Linked DNA regions of Pontibacter liquoris. The protein of the gene in region 1 interacts with the protein of each later gene in a pairwise test. Links are inferred from orthologs where the notes say so. Each region holds a gene or a part of one and is shown on either strand. Other genes may lie near its edges.

What was found.
Region 2: the proteins of recJ (region 1) and LWL52_RS12005 interact in binary tests that used the Escherichia coli proteins (3 or more experiments, as listed by UniProt). The link is inferred for Pontibacter liquoris from one-to-one orthologs.

What each region holds. Positions count from the first base shown.
Region 1 is NZ_JALEBG010000002.1:540,747-543,963, reverse strand. Bases 19-2,912 are described here. They hold recJ (single-stranded-DNA-specific exonuclease RecJ), read left to right. Parts: upstream 19-559; coding sequence 560-2,266; downstream 2,267-2,912. Other genes in these bases: LWL52_RS15675 (M61 family metallopeptidase), read right to left, coding at 2,427-2,912. In the rest of the region: more of LWL52_RS15675, read right to left, coding at 2,913-3,217. UniProt on the Escherichia coli protein: Single-stranded-DNA-specific exonuclease.
Region 2 is NZ_JALEBG010000001.1:2,896,181-2,899,577, reverse strand. The notes cover bases 151-3,224. They hold LWL52_RS12005 (type IA DNA topoisomerase), read right to left. Parts: upstream 2,875-3,224; coding sequence 427-2,874; downstream 151-426. Other genes in these bases: hemA (glutamyl-tRNA reductase), read left to right, coding at 151-285. Outside these bases: more of hemA, read left to right, coding at 1-150.

The DNA.
Region 1 (3,217 bases):
GGTAATAAGCTTTTAATGCAAGAAATGTCATTCTAAACTGCTCGTGCCGAATGTCCCCCTTTGAAGGGGGTAGGGGGATGATTACTCCTGCTGTTTGCTTCCTGCAAGTATAAGAATTGAGAAGGCACTTAAAGATCGCTCTTCCGGATTTGTAATCCGAAGTATAAATTCCTGCTGTTTGCTTTCTACAAGTATAAGAATTGAAAAGACAGCTAAAGCCGGCGTGTTCATCCTCGTCATACCTGTTTTCAGGTGCCGGAAAAGCCAGCTAAAAAGGCGCGGTTTATAAACCTACACCAACGCTCCGGTACCTGTTTTAGCTGAAGAAGATGAAAAGCAGGAGAACAAAAAGAAGGAAGAACCCATACATGATGAGGTCGAGGGAATAATTTTTATACTTTCTGAAAAGGTCTCTGAATCGTTTCACGGCCAAACCTGTTGTAGAGATACAAAAGTATGAAAAACGGGCTATACTAGAAAGCCGCCCGGCCGGCATTACCCCGGAACCCTGTTTTTAACTACCTTTGCAACCAACATTACGAGTATAGCAGCACAGCATATGGACAAGAGGTGGGAATTAAGCCCGGAAGCACCGGCAGAGGCAGTGGAGCAGTTAGCGCAAAGCCTGAAAATAAGTCCCACGCTTGCCGGTATCATGTGCCAGCGCAACATCTGCACCTTCGAAGAAGCCAAGCACTTTTTCCGCCCCACCCTCGACGATTTGCATGATCCCTTCCTGATGAAGGACATGGACCGCGCCGTAAACCGCCTCAACGAGGCCCTGCATCGCAATGAGAAGATACTTGTGTATGGCGATTATGATGTGGACGGCACCACCTCTGTGGCGCTCATGTATAGCTTCCTGCGGGAGTATACCACCCAGGTAGATTTCTATATCCCGGACAGGTATAAAGAAGGCTACGGCGTATCCTCACAGGGCGTGGACTGGGCAGCGGAAAACGGCTTCTCCCTGATCGTTAGCCTCGACTGCGGTATCAAATCGGCCGATAAGGTGGCTTATGCCAGCGCAAAAGGTATCGACTTTATTATCTGTGACCACCACTTACCCGACGACGATGTGCCGCAGGCCGTGGCCGTGCTGGACCCCAAGCGGGTGGATTGCCCGTATCCTTACAAGGAGCTCTCGGGGTGTGGCGTTGGTTTTAAGCTGATCCAGGCGTTCTGCCAGCAGAACGACATTGCCCCCGACCAAGCTTACAGCTTGCTGGACCTGCTGGTGGTAAGTATAGCGGCCGATATTGTGCCCATCACCGGCGAAAACCGCATCCTGGCTTATTATGGTCTGCAGCTGCTAAACGGTCCCCGACCCATGCGTCCCGGCCTGGACGCCTTAAAAGAACTGGCTGCTATTACCGGCGAAATGGATATCACCAGCATTGTGTTTGGCTTTGCTCCCCGCATCAACGCGGCAGGCCGCATGGGCGACGCCAAGAACTCGGTACACATGCTGCTGGCTAAAACCAAAGAGGAGGCTATTAAAACGGCCGATATCATCAACGAATCCAACAAAGCCCGCCGCGACAAAGACACCAACATTACCAAAGAGGCACTGCAGATGATCGAGGAAGATGATTTTCTGCGCTCGGCCAACTCAACAGTGCTTTACAAGGAGAGCTGGCACAAAGGCGTGATCGGCATTGTGGCTTCCCGCTGCATCGAAAAATACTACCGCCCCACCATTATCCTGACGCACTCCAATGGCAAAGCGTCCGGCTCGGCCCGTTCGGTGCATGGCTTTAACGTGCATAACGCCATCGAGAGCTGCTCTGATCTGCTCGAGCAATTTGGCGGGCACATGTATGCCGCCGGCCTCACCCTGCCCATCGAGAATGTGCCTGCCTTCCGGGAGCGCTTTGAGCAGGTAGTGAGCGCCACCATTACCGACGACCAGAAGATTCCGCAGATCGAAATAGACGCGCCGATTCAGCTCAGCCAGATTACCCGCAACTTTTATAACATCATCCGGCAGATGGAGCCCTTTGGACCGGGTAACATGCGGCCTGTGTTTGTGTCGGAGTGCGTATATGATACCGGCAGCCTGCGTGTGGTGGGCGACTCACACCTGAAGCTGCGCCTCACGCAGGACGGCTTCTACAGCATCGATGCCATCGGTTTTGGCCTCAGCGATTATTACCATCGTATTTCCAAAGGCATTCCGTTTGATGTATGCTTTACGGTAGAGGAAAATATCTACCGCGGCGTGATTTCGCTGCAGCTGCGCATCAAGGACATCCGGATAAAGTAGCAGGGGGAAGATTTAACGGGCGTTTGCGAAGGCTGAAAGTTCATGGAACATCCGGCCAAGCAAGATGCCGTGAACAGCTGAAGGATATCAGTAAACCGCCGCTGGTGCTAAATACCTTTATTATGGTTCGGGTGTAGGTATAAGCTGTTTTCCTGATCGTTTACTTCCCTAGCCACGCTTGTAAAAGAGCTAACTGGCCGGCATCTGCTTTGTCTGTTCTGTTGATGGTAAATTTTCTTTTTCCGGTTTGCAAATTTGTATCTTCTTCCAGCTTCAGGCCCGCAGGAGAGAGGAATGTATTGTAGTCGATTTCTTTTGCGGTATAAACATACTCAAAGACCGGTGTTAAGGATGTCCCTGCTATCGTTTCGCATGCCTGCTGAAATTCAGCATCAGTAAACCCGCGCTGTAGTTCTTTATAATAGCGCCAGTACAATAGCCTGAAGACATCATCCAGGGACTTCTTGTTTTCTGTCGCGTTCCGAATCGCAAAGTCCAGCAGCATTCCGATAACAGGTCCCTTATCATAATAAGATATGGATTTGTTGGCATCTGCTCCCTGTTTCCCGAAGGGGCCATCGCCCCAGGTCTCGAAGCTGGCTTGCGTGAGGGATTGATGAAGGCGACCGGGGTTGTTTTCTATCGTGTTGATATTATTCTCGAAGTTTGTAAGCAGCGTTTGTTCATCTATTAACCCGGCTCTTTTTACAATTAAATACTCATAGTAAACAGATAATCCTTCGCTCACCCAGAGTAGGTTGGTCTTGTTTTCTTTGTCATAGTTAAAAGGCCCCAGTTCAAAGGGCCTGATGCGCTTTACATTGTAATGATGAAAATATTCATGCGCCAGAAAATTCATCATCCGGTTCATGCCGCTTTCGGTGTTTAGTTCTTTGCCATCAAAGCTTACAGTGGTGTTATTCAAATGCTCAATACCGCCCCGACCCGGGC
Region 2 (3,397 bases), on another replicon or contig:
GCGGAGTTCCAGAACTGGACACGCGAAATGATCATGTCGCCGGCGCTGCAGCAATTTAAAACCCGGCTGGAGGTTATCCGTCAGCAGGAACTTGCCCGCTACATGAAAAAGCTGGGTGCCGAAGAAAAAGAAATGGTAGAAGCCATCACACAGAATATACTGAACAAGATCGTGAAAATGCCGGCGCTGGAACTGAAAGCCGCTTGCCAGCGTGGCGATGCCGATGCCCTGGTAGAAAGCCTGCGCCTGTTGTTTGACCTGGAGCAAACCCACGTAAAGGCATAGGTACTTTTAACAGCAGTTGCGGCATCAGCTATAACAAATATAAAAGCCCGGCAGAAAGTATGTGCTTTCTGCCGGGCTTTTATATTTTAGGTAGGATGTGCCAGGTTTATACTTGCAGCTGATCAGCAAGACCTTCTTTCCCTAAAACTGGTAAACCACCTGCCACTGCTCGTTTAGCGCGAGGGCCGCGTCGAAGGGTTGGCCTGTCTTTTCAGAGATGAAGCCTTTGATCGTGGGTGTTTTTCCTTTCAGCAACAAGGCATGGATATGCTTGTCGGTGAGCTGCTTGCCGCCTTTCTCAAACGGCACAAGAAACTGGCAGCCTTCCCGGAAACGGCTGCAGCCGTAAGCCGATTTGCCTTTGAGCAACCGGCCTTGCTTGCAGCGCGGGCATTGAGCCAACGGGTCCTTTGCTTCTGCTTTGGCTACTTTTTCCAGTACCACCTGTTTACTGGCATCCAGTGTAAGAATGGCATCAAAACTCTCGCCCTGTCCGTCTTTAAACCCTTTGATAACAGGTGTTTTACCTTTGCTGAGCAATGCCTGCACCTGCTTTTCGGTGAGTTGCTTGCCCTGCTGCTCGATGGGGAGCAGGAAGCGGCAGCCTTCTTTGTAGCGGCTGCAGCCGTAGGCTTTGGAACCTTTTAGAATGTGGCCTTGCTGGCAGGCCGGGCAGGCGCCAAGTCCCGGGCCTGCCACAGCAGCGGCTTTCGGAGCGGCGGCAGTGGGCGTTTTTTTGGCACCTTTGGCGGCGGGTTTCTGCTCCTGCTGCTGGGGCTCCAGCGTTACGGTGGCTTTGTCATACTTTACTTCCTGCACTAGGCTCACCACAAATTCCTGCAGCTCCCGCAGAAAGGCATCGGCTTTAAACTCGCCGCCCTCTATCTGGCGAAGCTTGCGTTCCCATTGCCCCGTCATTTCTGCTGATTTGAGCGTTTGGTTCGGGATCACACCGATCAGGTCGATGCCCATCTGGGTAGGCACCAGCTTCTTTTTCTCCTTGCGGATATACTGGCGCTTGAACAGCGTTTCGATGATAGCAGCGCGGGTAGAAGGGCGGCCAATGCCATTTTCTTTCAGCGCCTCTTTCAGCGCTTCGTCGTCTATCTGGCGGCCGGCTGTTTCCATGGCGCGCAGTAGCGTGGCCTCGGTATATTCTTTCGGCGGGTTGGTCATCTTCTTGTCCAGGAGCGGGGCATGAGGCCCGTGTTCGCCTTTGTCGAAGTGGGGCAGCACCCTGGCCATTTCTTCCTCTTCCTTGTTCTCGCCTTCTTTGCTGCTTACAGGCTCAGACTTGATGTCTTCTGCGCCATAGAGCACGCGCCAGCCTGGTTCCAGGATCTGCTTGCCACGCACCCGGAACGCATAGCCCGCCGATTCGGCCAGCACCGTGGTATTGCTCACAATACAGTCGGGGTAGAAAGCGGCCAGAAAGCGGCGCGTAATGATATCGTATACATCGGCCTCGCGGCCATACAGGCTGTTTGCGGCTGCCCCGGTGGGGATGATGGCGTGGTGGTCGGTAACTTTGTTGTTGTTAAATACCTTTTTGCTCTTACGGATCTTTTCCTGCAGCAGCGGGGCAACTTCCTGCTGGTAATTGCCCAGGCCCTGCAAAATGGCTGGTATCTTGGGGTAAATATCGTCGGGCAGAAACACGGTATCCACCCGCGGGTAAGAAACTACTTTTTTCTCGTAGAGGCTCTGCACCGTTTTCAGGGTTTCATCGGCCGACATGCTCAGCTTGTTGTTGCACTCGATCTGCAGCGAGGTCAGGTCGAAGAGCCGGGGCGCGGACTCGGTGCCCTTCTTGGTTTCCACGTCCGTTACCGTCAGTTCCGCCTCTTTAATGGCTTCCATGATCTGTTGGGCTTCTTCCTCTTTCTGAAAGCGGCCGTTGGTGCTCGAGAAGGTGGTGTCCCGGTAAACGGTTTTGAGCTCCCAGTAGGGCTGGGGCACAAAGTTGGCAATTTCGTGGTGGCGGTTCACCAGCATGGCCAGCGTGGGAGTTTGTACCCGGCCGATAGAAAGCATCTGGCGGCCCTGGGCATACTTGAGTGTAAACAATCGGGTGGCATTCAGGCCCAGCAGCCAGTCGCCAATGGCGCGGCTCTTGCCTGCCTGGTATAGCAGATCGAACTCGGAACCGTCCTTCAGCCGGGCAAAACCCTGACGGATAGCGTCTTCGGTGAGCGATGAGATCCAAAGGCGTTTAAAAGGCTTGTTATACTTCGCTTCGGTTAGTACCCAGCGCTGGATCACTTCCCCTTCCTGACCGGCATCCCCGCAGTTGATTACCTCGTCGGCCTTGTCGAGCAACTCCTTGATGATTTTGAACTGCTTTTGCACACCACTGTCCTTCATCAGCTTGATACCATACTTTTCGGGTAGCATGGGCAGGTCGTAGAGGCTCCAGCGCTTCCACTCAGGGCGGTAATCGTCGGGCTCGCGCAAAGTGCAGAAATGCCCGAAGGTCCAGGTAACCTGGTAGCCGTTGCCTTCAAAATAGCCGTCTTTGCGGGCTTTGGCGCCAAGTACCTGGGCTATTTCGCGGGCCACGCTCGGTTTTTCAGCAATGCATACTTTCACGCTTTTCTAAGGATTACAGGATTCTAGAGAAGTCAAATTTACGGTTTTTAAGGCGTATGTGCGAATTTTATGATGTATAAAACGGAGGGGGTAAGTGGCATAAAGGGTGCTTTTGCTGAGGTTATCTGCTAGTTGCTATTCTTCCGTTTTGTTTGCTGCGATATTTGGTAGTGGATGTTCAACGCTTGGGTTTATACTTTCAGCTATACTTTCTTTCGGCGGCTGGTTTTTTTGGCTGTACTATGTAGCTAGCTGTATTCCTCAGTTTTATACTTGGCTTGTTTCATCTTTAGCTTTGGAACGCTCCAAGCCCGCGGGGCCTCGTCCTTGGGCATCGCGCTGTGGCGTGAAGCTGCTCCTCGCTACACTGTGGGCTGCCCTGACGGGCACCGCAACACACCAAGGCGCTCCACCCAAGGACTGGAATCATTCGATAGCTACTGTCTATCACGACCGTTACTCGTAGGGACAGGTCGCGACCTGTCCGCGCGAAGGCAGCCGCTCTGAAAGTATAACCTAAGTA